Regions from separate parts of the Thalassotalea nanhaiensis genome, predicted to be linked through region 2. Evidence: predicted binding sites of a transcription regulator. Region 2 holds the regulator's gene; each other region holds the start of a gene.
The links. The regulator LexA, encoded in region 2, represses DNA repair genes until DNA is damaged. The targets are predictions, from matches to a motif close to TACTGTATNNNNATACAGTA.

Region 1: recN (DNA repair protein RecN) is a predicted target of LexA. The motif match lies at 1,264-1,283, and genes of this name have one in related genera.
Region 3: RI845_RS15220 (YebG family protein) is a predicted target of LexA. The motif match lies at 1,401-1,420, and genes of this name have one in related genera.
Region 4: recA (recombinase RecA) is a predicted target of LexA. The motif match lies at 1,969-1,988, and genes of this name have one in related genera.

The regions. Positions count from the first base shown of each region.
Region 1 covers NZ_CP134146.1:3,059,313-3,062,507, forward strand. The annotation lists gene nadK (NAD(+) kinase) at 175-1,056, shown strand; gene recN (DNA repair protein RecN) at 1,316-2,980, shown strand; gene RI845_RS13190 (outer membrane protein assembly factor BamE) at 3,132-3,195, shown strand, end outside.
Region 2 covers NZ_CP134146.1:382,238-385,432, forward strand. The annotation lists gene coxB (cytochrome c oxidase subunit II) at 1-1,140, opposite strand, end outside; gene lexA (transcriptional repressor LexA) at 1,523-2,137, opposite strand; gene RI845_RS01825 (phytanoyl-CoA dioxygenase family protein) at 2,331-3,119, shown strand.
Region 3 covers NZ_CP134146.1:3,510,171-3,513,365, reverse strand. The annotation lists gene RI845_RS15230 (SDR family oxidoreductase) at 1-607, shown strand, start outside; gene RI845_RS15225 (DUF3718 domain-containing protein) at 704-1,042, opposite strand; gene RI845_RS15220 (YebG family protein) at 1,489-1,848, shown strand; gene RI845_RS15215 (M48 family metallopeptidase) at 1,857-2,561, shown strand; gene thrA (bifunctional aspartate kinase/homoserine dehydrogenase I) at 2,877-3,195, shown strand, end outside.
Region 4 covers NZ_CP134146.1:1,014,527-1,017,721, forward strand. The annotation lists gene mutS (DNA mismatch repair protein MutS) at 1-1,640, opposite strand, end outside; gene recA (recombinase RecA) at 2,031-3,065, shown strand.

The DNA.
Region 1 (3,195 bases), 1.6 Mb from region 2:
ACTCCACAATATCATTTCGCCCAAGACAGGACTTATTTTTCATAATTGTGGTAATTATGGGGGCTTTATTAAAGGTTTCAAGGACATTTTTTAACTATTTGCTAATTGCGCTCTTTACAATAGGAAAAATGTCGGTAAAACTGCCATAATAAACAATATATTAGCGCTATTCGAATGAGTAAAATGTATAAAACGATAGGCCTTATCGGAAAACCCGAACATGAAGGCGCATTAGCGACTATCGCTGCCCTTCATCATTATTTAGAAGGCAATGACTATATCGTCATGATCGAAACATCGGTTGCCAATAAGTTAAATAAAGCAGATGCCCATACCTTTGATATTGTTGATATTGGCAAGCAGGCTGATTTAGCAATAGTTGTTGGCGGCGATGGTTATATGCTGGGGGCCGCACGAGTGTTATCCAGTTTCGACATTGCCGTGCTTGGTGTTAACCGTGGCAACTTGGGTTTTTTAACTGATTTATCACCAGATAACTTAATAGAACCTCTTGAAGCAATTCTTGACGGACGTTCTAAAACTGAGCAACGCTTTTTAATTCAGGCCGAAGTATATCGACATGGCCAATTAAAAAGCTCAAACAGTGCAATGAATGAAGCGGTACTGCATCCAGGAAAAGTTGCCAGTATGATGGAGTTTGCCGTTTATTTAGATGATGTATTCATGTTCTCGCAGCGCTCTGACGGTATTATTGTATCTACACCTACGGGTTCAACAGCATATTCAATGTCAGCTGGTGGCCCAATAATGACGCCAACCCTAAACGCCCTTTCGTTGGTGCCAATGTTTCCACATACACTGAGCTCTCGTCCTATTGTGGTTGATGGTGACAGTGAAATAAGACTGGTAGTAGCCACAAATAATCATGAAGAATTGCAAGTGAGTTGTGATGGTCATGTGATTTTGGCTGTGATGCCTGGCGACGAAATACGCATAAAAAAATGTAAATATACACTTCGTTTAGTCCACCCTCTCGATCATGACTACTTTAATGTTTTAAGAACAAAACTTAGTTGGGGCAATAAAGTTTATTAGCACATTAGGTAAAAGTAACAGTACTTTTACCTTCTCAACTTGTCGGCGCAGCATCATCCCTGAGCTCGCCGAATTGCTACCATCCATGGTAATTCGGCATACCTTCATCCCTGAGCTCGCCGAATTGGTACCATCCATGGTAATTCGGCATACCTTCATCCCTGAAGGTAATTTAAATTTGCATTCATAAATAAACACTGATAACTTTACTGTATAAATCAACAGTACTTATTTCATTAATCAATAATTGAGTGTGATCATGTTATTAAATTTAGCCATAAGAAACTTCGCCATCGTCAGCTTTGTTGAAATAGACTGGCACAAAGGCATGACCACCATCACAGGTGAAACCGGTGCTGGTAAATCCATTGCCATAGACGCATTAGGGTTGTGTTTAGGTAGTAGAGCATTAGCCAACACGGTTAGGCCAGGTACCAGTAAAGCTGAGCTAACTGCAACCTTTGACATTACCGATACCCCAAAAGCATTAAAGTGGCTTGCTACTCACGACTTACAACAAGATGATGAATGTATCGTAAGGCGAGTAATAAGCGCCGAAGGTCGCTCTAAAGCATACATAAATGGCAGTCCTGTGCCTTTAGCTCAATTAAAAAATCTTGGCCAATACCTATTAAATATTCATGGTCAGCATGATCATCAATTACTAATGAAAAACCAGGAACAACGTCAATTATTAGATGATTATGCGAATCATCAACAAATGTTAACTGAGCTTAAGTTTTACCAAAACCAGTGGCGTGAACTGAAAAGTGAACTAGAAATTCTTCAACAAAATAAACAACAACGACTTGCTCAACAACAGCTATTACAATACCAAGTTAAAGAACTTGATGAGTTTGCCTTGCAGGCGAATGAATTTACCCAACTGGAAGCCGATTTCAAGCGTAACAGTAATGCGCAGCAATTACTGATGCTTTCTGAACAATGCGTACAAGAAATATCAGCGGATGAGCAATTTAATCTTCTCAGTCAATTACAAAAAGCAACTGAACACTTAAATCAACTCGCAGAACTCGACCCCAGCGTTGATTCGATTGCAACATTAGTGAATGAAGCGAGAATACAATTTGAAGAAGCAAGCCATGATCTAATTGAGTATCAGCAAAGTATCGACTTGAACCCGCAAACATTTGCATTAATCGAAGAGCGTTACTCTACCGCAGTAGATTTAGCGAGAAAGCATAAAGTAGCGCCAGAAAGTCTGGATAGTTTTCACAGTGAAATTTGTAAAGAATTACATGCTATTGCATCTGATGATTCACGCCTTGAACTCATTCATGATGAAATGGATGCTTGTCTTTTGGCGTACAAAGAGCTCGCTTGCAAACTTAGAGCAAGCAGAATTAAAGCTGCAACCAAGCTGGAAAAAGCGATCACTAAGTCGATTAGACAATTGAATATGCCCGATGCAATATTTAAATTAGCGGTAGATGAAAAAGACATAAATGAGCCAACTGCACATGGTACGGATAATGTTGAGTTTTTAGTAAGTATGAATCCAGGGCAACCGGTAGAACCAATAGCCAAAGTTGCATCTGGTGGCGAGCTATCAAGAATAAGCTTAGCCATCCAAGTGATTTTAGCTGAAAAAATTGTCACTCCCACCCTAATATTTGATGAAGTTGATGTTGGGATAAGTGGACCTACAGCAGCCAAGGTAGGCCAGCAATTAAATAAACTTGGAGAATCTACACAAGTCATTTGTGTAACTCATCTGCCACAAGTAGCCAGTAAAGGGCACCAACAATTATTCGTAGCAAAGCTGAGCGACGGAAAACATACTCAAACCAGTGTTACAGAACTTAATCTTGATGCCAGAGCAAACGAAATAGCTCGTTTATTGGCAGGGGATGAAATAACAAAAACAAGTTTAGCGAATGCGAAGGAACTTTTAGCGGGTTAATTAATCTATAGTCTTAATCTTGAAAACTGCAGGATTTCATAGGAAGGTAAGAATAATTATGATAAATTTTGCAAATATATGACAAAAACCTTTAATCTCTTAACTGGCTTGGTTATTATCCTTGCTCAGCAAAGATAGGAATAAAAAATAGATGTTATCTCGCGCAATAATTTTAAGCTTGGCATTATGCTTAGTTTCGGGCTGTGTTTATAGAA
Region 2 (3,195 bases):
AATAAATTTAACATCTGCAGGTTGAACAGCTTGACCAGTATTGTTATCCCAAGCATTACGCTCGTAAGTAACCACTGCAGCAATTTCTTTAAGTGATAATTGCTTACCGTAGCCTTGCATACCAGTACCTGAACGACCATTGAATACCACATCAATGTGCTCGCCAAGTTTGCTTGGAGCCGTTGCTAGTTCACTGCCCTTAAGCGCAGGGAATGCTGGTGGTAAACCTAAACCTGTTGGTTGGTGACACGCCGCACAGTGTGCTGCATATGTTTGCTCACCTAATGCCATTAGCTCTTCCATTGGAAGTTTAGCGGTAAGCGATTGTGCTTCGGCCTCTGCGGCTTTAGTCATGGCAATTTTTTGCTCATTAACCCATAGCTCGTAATCAACTTCAGAGCGAACATCAACAACAATAGGCATGTAACCGTGATCTTTACCACAAAGCTCAGCACATTGGCCGCGATAAATGCCAGGTTCATTCACTTTGGTCCAAGCTTCATTAATAAAGCCTGGGTTAGCATCTTGTTTAACCGCAAATGCTGGTACCCACCAAGAGTGAATAACGTCATCAGAAGTTATTAAGAAACGAACCTTGCGATTCACTGGTATAACTAATGGCTTATCTACTTCTAAAAGATAATTTTCATTTGACCATTTCTCGCCATTGTCACCATCTCGGTTATCAAATTGAGATTTTGGTGTAGATAAAACACTATAAAATTCAATGCCTTGATCAAAATACTTATAATGCCATTTCCACTGCGAACCAGTCACTTGCACGGTGATATCAGAATTACTGTTATCTTCCATGTCAATTAAAGTCGTAGTTGCAGGCCATGCCATACCGATAAGAATTAAAATAGGAATAGCGGTCCAAAGAATTTCAACTTTGGTGCTTTCATGAAATGAGGCTGGTTTTGCCCCTTTAGATTTGCGGTGGAATATCATTGACCAGAACATAGCGCCAAATACCACGACACCTATTACCGTACAAATCCACATTACCAACATATGCAATTCATAGACATTTTGGCTGACATCAGTCACACCTTTGGTCAAATTTAATTGCGATTCTGCCCAAGCTGAACTGGAAAGTAAGCTTCCCAACAACAGCCAACCCAGGTTACGTCTCTTCACTCGACATCTCCTCTGCTTTTTTTAGCCAAGAAAATACAGAAATAAGTGACAAGATACATCTTAATTCGATGTCTCTAATTTCCGTAATTTATTTTTATTATTGTGTTACGTAAAAAACCTACATCGATGAATGGGGTAGGGAGTCTACAGCGTAATATTTGTATATTATCCACTCTAGAATTACTTAATTTTTAAACAAGGTCTAGTGCTTTGTTATAAAAAAGTTAAATTAATTAATTAAAAGTAGCTAGAGTAAATACTACTAAATTTGAATGAGTTAGGCTAAAACAAAGGGATGGGAAGAAAAGAAAATGGCTAAATTAAGTACATAATTTAGCCATTATTTATTGGTTATTTTTTATACTGCTAAAGGGGCGGCAGACTACATCCAGTCAGCGTTGCGAATAACACCAACAGCAATGCCTTCAATATTAAAATTTTGACTAGTTAAGTCTACAACTATTGGTGAAAAATCTTCATTTTCAGCGTGTAAATATACGACATTACCTTCGCGTTTATAGCGTTTTACCGTTACATCGTCTTCAACGCGAGCAACTACAACTTGGCCATTATTAATGTCTGTAGTTTGATGAACCGCTAATAAATCGCCATCAAGAATACCAATATCTTTCATGCTTTCACCGTTCACACGCAGTAAATAGTCTGCTGCAGGGTGAAATAAGCTACCATCAATTTTGTAGTGCTCTTCAACATGTTCTTGTGCCAGTATTGGCTCACCAGCAGCAACGCGACCAATTAAAGGCAACCCTTCTTCTTCAACGTGTTCTTCAGCTAAGCGAATGCCACGAGAAGTGCCCGGTAGCATTTCAATAAAACCTTTTTTCGCCAATGCCTTTAAATGTTCTTCGGCAGCATTCGCTGACTTAAAACCAAAAAATGTTGCTATTTCAGCACGTGTTGGCGGCATACCGGTTTCGCTTAGCTTTTCTTTAATGAAGCCAAATATTTGTTCTTGTCGAGCAGTAAGAGGGCGCATAATTATTTTTGAACCTGTTTATCTGTACAGTAACTGTCAGTATATACAGCCACAAAATAAACGCAACTGTAAATCCTTAAAAAGGTTGAATTTTGTGTGATCCAGTTTAGAGTTAAATTTAATTCAGTTTAAATAATGCTTATTGTTTTAAATTATTTTTCAAGCAATAGGTATAACAACAAGGCAGCCTGAAATGCAGATTTTTAATACATCAGAGAAAACAACAGATATTATCCAGGCCCTGTTAAAAGACGGCGGTGTTATCGTCAAGCATCAGGCACCTGATGAGCTTATTGATAATGTCAAAGCTGAATTTAGAGCAGCCTTTGACCGAGAAGGGCATTTATTTGAGAACGATTTTAACGGTTATAAAACACTGAGATTGAGTGGCATACTGGGGTTATCTCGATCTGCTGCCGAGCTTATTGCCCACCCATTAGTCAAAGACGTTGCTGATAACATACTAAAACGCCATTGTGAGTGTTATCGCATAGGAAGCTCTACTGCGATAGAGATTTTGCCGGGTGAAGCCGATCAGGTGCTGCATCGTGATGATGATTTTTATCCCATTCGCATTCCTGATGTTGAGTTCCAAATTGCCGCAATGTGGGCGCTGGACGATTTTACCCTAGAGAACGGTGCTACTCGCGTGGTGCCAGGGAGTCAGGATCTTCGCGAGATTGAAGATGTAAAAGCCTCTGATATTACTCAGGCGGTTATGCCAAAAGGATCGGTACTGCTTTATCTTGGTTCAACCATACATGGTGGTGGTGCCAATAACAGCCAAGCGGCTCGTTCCGGGTTAATCACTACGTATAGCCTGGGCTGGCTAAGGCAGGAAGAAAATCAATATTTAACTATTCCTCGAAAAACGGTCGACAGCTATCCTGAAAATATACGCCGTTTATTAGGTTACCAAAGCCATGGTGAAAACCTTGGTGTTTTTCCGGGCGATCCTGATGGCAATTGGTACGAGTCTTAGGTTTAACATGCAAATGTTTAAAATAATTAATCTTGTTAATAAATAAATGCTTAAAAATGTCTCTATAGAACAACTT
Region 3 (3,195 bases), 1.2 Mb from region 2:
AAGTATTAATTCAACAATACAAGTGTGTATAGTTGAACTTGATGTAAATGACCATGAGCAAGTATTTAAGGTATTTAAAGATGCTAAACAGCAATTTGGTAATATTGATCGTGTGATCGTTAATGCAGGAATTGGTAAAGGAGCTTCACTGGGCACTGGCTATTTCGAAGCTAATAAAGCAACTGCTATGACAAATTTTGTTGCAGCTTTAGCTCAATGTGAAGCGGCACTTGAAATATTTAGAGAGCAAAACTTTGGTCACTTGGTGACAATATCTTCAGTGAGCTCACAAAAAGGCTTCAGGGGAGCTTTTAATGTCTATGCGGCGACAAAAGCTGGATTAGCCTCACTTACTGAAGGAATACGCATTGATCTACTTAAAACGCCGATTAAGGCCACCACCATTCATCCTGGTTACATTCGCACTGAAATATCCCATGCCACTAAAAAACAACCGTTTAGTGTTGATGCGGATACTGGCTGTAAGGCGATAGTAAAGGCGATTGAAAAAGAGGTTGGTGTTGCTTTTGTACCAAGTTGGCCATGGGCAGTGATGCGTTATGTATTACCTATACTGCCGCTTTCTGTAATGCGTAAATTTAGTTGATTATACTTTATAAATAGTTGTTAGAAGTGAAACAGCCAGCACCCTAAGGGGGAAGGTACTGACTGTTTAAACTGGTTAGATTTTATAAAACTAGGATTAGAAATTAACAGCATATACTTGTGCGATATCGACAATTGAACTATCACCAAGACGTTTTTCTAAATGATTAGCAGTTCTATCCGCTCCGCTATTTTCTGCAAAGCTGATAATGTCTTCGCCATTACACACAACTTTTAGTGCAACTGTTTTTTCTGACAAACGATGGCTTTTAATGGTTTTACGCATATCTAGTAAATCGTTGCTTTGTGCTGATTTACATACACTGATTAATGCTGACTCCATATAAGGGTTCATTGGCGCTGCACTGGTAGTGAATGCTGTTAATAAAGTTACTGATGTTAAACCTGCTAATGCTACTGATGTTAAAGTTTTCATAATGTTGCTCCGGCTAATGGCTTTTATTTATTTGGCTAAAATTGTTAATTTGTTGTTAATTGCTGCTGCCCTTTAATAGTTGCCTATTTTTCGATAAAAGTTGTTAATGAAAAATTGCTAGGTGTAACTGATTTATTCAGTGATTTTTCCCCTTCAAACGCTAAAACTGCAATAAATTCAGTACTCTTACCTGAATATCTTAATTATTAACTTGTGTAGCTTGTAATATTTATTTACATCCATGCATAAATATTCAGTTAAATTGGATTATATTGCACGTTGAGTGGCAGGTTTCATGCGGTGAAATTTTAACTATTTTTAAGTTTTTCTTGCTAAAGGTTAAATTTAGCTGATAAAGTACTGGATAAATACCCACTAGTTGAGTGTTTTAAATAAATATAAATGCTAATATCACTAACATTAGCCAACAAATAAAAGGGATCACAATGGCAGTAGAAAGTCGTTTTGTAGTCATTCGCAACGGGGTGGAGGTAGAAACATTTATGGATAAGAAAGCTGCAGATGAGTATGACAAAATGCTCGATATGGCAGATAATCTGTCCGATTTGTTTGATCAATCATCACTAGAGCTTGCTGAAAAAGAAATTGAAGAAATCAGTGTGTTTATCGCCAAACATCGCGAGGATGTGCTTATAGCTCTACAAGCTAAAAAGCCAAAACCAAAGCCAGCAATACCTGCGGTTAAAGTCGATGAGGTTATTGAAGAAACAGCTGATAAACCTAAAACCGCAAAAGCTAAGCCTAAAACAAAAAGCGTTAAAGCTAAAAGTGCTACCAAAGAGTAGATTTATTTTTGCCAACTCCTGAGTATCAACTTGTTCGTAGTAGCAAGCGTAAAACGGTAAGCTTACAAGTTAAAGGCGGCAAGGTTAGAGTACTTGCGCCTATGAGGCTTGCAGAGCAATTCATTAATGACTTAGTTAAAGAAAAATCCCAATGGCTACAGCTTAAAATTACAGAGCAGCTCAACCATGTTGAAGGCTTAAGCGTAAGAGAGTATCAGACTGGCGAGTATTACTATTATCAAGGAGAGAGATATGCATTGCTTATTGAGCAAGCTAATACTGGCAATGTTTCAATTATTGATAATACGATAGTTATCCAGTTAAAAAACCTAAGTTCTGATAGTGCTGAACTTGGCCTTAAAGTGAAAAAATCTCTTCATGCTTGGTATTTAAAAGAAGCAAAACAGTTACTTAGTAATAGATTTGAGGCTCAATGCAAACACACTAAGCTAAGCGCTGCATCATTAAAAATTCGTTATTACAAAAGTCGATGGGGCAGTTGTGATGCAAAGCAGCGCATTAATCTTAATTGGTTGTTAGTTATGGCGCCGGTTGAAGTCATTGATTATGTAATTGTTCACGAACTTTGCCACACCATCCACCTAAATCATTCTAGTCGTTACTGGCAACTGGTTTCTCAGTTGTATCCAAATTTCAAACAAGCCAAAGCTTGGCTCAAAGAACACCAACAGCACCTTTATTGGGAAAATTAATAAAACTGAAGTGTAGAAATTTATCTCATTGGTATAAGTTATTCTAAAATATTGCCATCTAAGAAATGTTTTATACACAATTACAGTCATTTAGCGGTTGACAGTGTTTCTAGCCTGAGGCAGAGTAAGGGCATGAACATAATTATGCACACAATCATTATTCTAACCACCACCATTCGAATTCGAATGGAGGTCATTGGCTAACGTGTAAAATATAATATTTTCGAAGCCCGTGACCTGCAAAGTTCACGGGCTTATTTGTTTTAAGGCCTTTAAAACAAAAAACAGTTTTAATTTTTTAAGGAAGTAAGAAAAATGAGAGTACTTAAATTTGGTGGTTCATCATTAGCAAATGCCAGCCGTTTTATCGCGGTATGTGACATTATTAAAGATAAAAGCCTACAATCGCCAGTGTCTGTAGTGGTGTCAGCGCCACAGGGAATTACCAACCACTTGGTTGCTCTTACCGAAAATCTTAACGAAGGTGAAGAATTAGAACACAGCCTTGCCCACCTTAATCAAGCAGTTGAAAATATTTTTGATGGCTTAGCTCAATCAGGTACTAACTTTAATCGCCAACACGCTGAACAAGCTCTACTCAGATGGACTCATCAATTGAAACGATGGTTGGAAG
Region 4 (3,195 bases), 630 kb from region 2:
AATTGTAATTGCTCAATAAACGGCGCTAGCAGATCAAATAATTCATCGTATAAACGTTTTTCTAATGCGAGATAGCGGCTTTGTGCCGTAAGCACCTTCTCTTCATGAGATTTAAGTTCTTCGGTGACAAAGCGTTCATTATTTTTAAGTGTCTGCCTGCGAATATACTCAACAGGTACCTCGTTTGACTGACTACGGCTGATCTCTATATAAAACCCATGAACTCGGTTATAGCCCACTTTAAGTGTACTAATGCCGGTTTTATCACGCTCTCGTTGTTCTAATTCGGCTAAGAAGTTACTTGCACCTTGGCTTAAATTTCTGAGTTCATCCAACTCACTATTGTAGCCAGGCGCTAACACACCTCCATCTCTGATCAGAACAGGCGGATTCTCAATAATGGCATTGGTTAACAATTCATGTAATTGCGGAATAGGGCGGCTTACTTTCGCAAGTTGCTGCATATAAGACTGGTTGTTTAACAACAACAGCTGGTTTAACTCAGGCAATAAACCTAATGCATTACGTAAGCGAGCAAAATCTCTTGGTCTTGCACTGCGAAGCGCAATACGGGCAATAATTCGTTCTATATCCCCGATGCCTTTAATGGTATCAAAAATGTCTACTTGAATATCTTCATCAATAATTGCAGCAATTGCATTTTGACGGTTCTCTAGTGCTTCAATGTTTCTTAATGGAAAGTGCAACCAGCGCTTTAAAAGTCGAGAGCCCATTGGCGATGCTGTTTTATCTAAAACTGATGCTAAGGTATTATCACTACCACCAGAAAGGTTTTGAGTTAGCTCTAAATTTTTACGTGTTGCAGCATCTAAAATGACACCTTGGGCATAAGCTTCCGCTTTAATACTTCTGATGTGCGGTAATTCACTGCGTTGAGTATCTTTAACATATTGCAGTAAACAACCCGCAGCGGCTAGGCCGTAATGATAGTCTTCAACACCAAAACCAACGAGCTCTTTGGTACCAAATTGCTTATTTAAAATTTTAACCGCTGTATCAAGATCGTATTCCCAGTCAGGTCGGCGTCTCTTTCCTTTGATATGTTCGATTAAGTCGAGATATTCAAAAGATTCAGGGTAAAGTAATTCAGCAGGAGATAATCGTTGTAATTCTGCTTGTAATTGCTCTTCGCTATTAGGCTGGCACACAACAAAGCGACCACTACTCATGTCTAAGTAGGCAATACCGAATTTTTCTTGCATGGCAATAATAGAAACAAGTAAATTGTCTTGTTTATCTTCTAATAATGCCTCATCTGAAATCGTACCCGGAGTAACGATACGTACCACTTTACGTTCAACTGGGCCTTTACTGGTAGCCGGATCGCCAATTTGTTCACAAATAGCAACTGACTCGCCCATATGTACTAAACGAGCAAGGTAGTTTTCAACTGCATGATATGGAACACCAGCCATCGGAATTGCATTACCACCAGTTTTACCTCTCGCAGTTAGAGATATATCTAAAAGCTCTGAGGCTTTTTTAGCATCATCAAAAAACAACTCGTAAAAGTCGCCCATTCGATAAAACACCAAAATATGCTTAAATTCTGATTTAATTTTTAAATATTGGCGCATCATAGGAGTGTGGTTAGATTGCGCAAAAAGATCGTCTGTCATTTATTAGCTTTTGTATTTATTAAAGTTATTTTGAGATCGGCAAATTAATTGAAAAATAGATAAAATAGGCCGTGATTCATAGCGTATATGGATGGTAAAATATTATGACTCGAAGCGCAAAGCAAGATATCACTTTTTACCAATCTAATTAACCAATAAAACTACTGTATAAAAAAGGGCATTATAAAACATAACTACTGTATAAACATTGTTAGTTCTAATTTTAAAAGCTTAGGATAAAAACTTTTAATTATACAAAGTTATTTAGTATCAATTGGTTATAGGTTGCTTTTGTTCGATTTATAAAAAAATATTAATTAATGGTTGATACTGTACGATTATACAGTATACTAATTCCATAACTACTGGATAAATAGAAAAACACTGGAGATTTTAATGGACGCAAATAAAGAAAAGGCTTTATCAGCAGCCCTAGGACAAATTGAACGCCAATTCGGTAAAGGTTCAATTATGAAGCTGGGTGATAACCGTAGCATGGACGTAGAAACTATTTCTACTGGTTCGCTTGCGTTAGACGTTGCACTTGGTGCGGGTGGTTTGCCAATGGGACGTGTTGTTGAAATCTATGGTCCAGAATCAAGTGGTAAAACAACGCTTACACTAGAAGTAATTGCTGAAGCGCAACGCAATGGTAAAGTATGTGCGTTCGTTGATGCCGAGCATGCCCTTGACCCAATTTATGCTGAAAAGCTTGGTGTAAACATTAATGAGTTATTGGTTTCGCAACCAGATACTGGTGAACAAGCGTTAGAAATTGTTGATATGTTAAGCCGCTCTGGTGCTGTTGACGTAATCGTAGTCGACTCTGTTGCAGCTCTTACACCTAAAGCTGAAATTGAAGGCGATATGGGCGATAGCCACATGGGTCTACAGGCTCGTATGTTGTCACAAGCAATGCGTAAGCTTACAGGTAACCTTAAGCAATCTAATACAATGCTTATTTTTATTAACCAGATCCGTATGAAGATCGGTGTAATGTTTGGAAACCCTGAAACCACCACTGGTGGTAATGCGTTGAAGTTCTATGCATCAGTTCGTTTAGATATTCGTCGTATCGGTGCGGTTAAAGAAGGTGATGAAATCACCGGTAATGAAACACGAGTTAAAGTGGTTAAAAACAAAATTGCCCCTCCATTTAAACAAGCTGAATTCCAAATATTATACGGTCAAGGTATTAATAGTTTAGGTGAGTTAATCGACCTTGGTGTTAAGCACAAAATGGTAGAAAAAGCGGGTGCATGGTATAGCTGTATGGGCGAACGTATCGGCCAAGGTAAAGCAAATGCGACCAAATACCTTGTAGAAAACCCTGCAATGGCAAAAGAGTTAGACGCTAAATTACGTGGCTTATTACTTACTGCCGCTAAAGATACTGAAGAAGAAGCAGTAGCTGAAACTGAATAGTATTCAAACAGCTCACTATGATTAATAAAACCCGCTCAATTGAGCGGGTTTTTTACTTCAGGGACGAAGTAATGCCAACCTGACAGGGATGTTACAAGGTTGGCTCACTTCAGGGACGAAGGAATGCCAA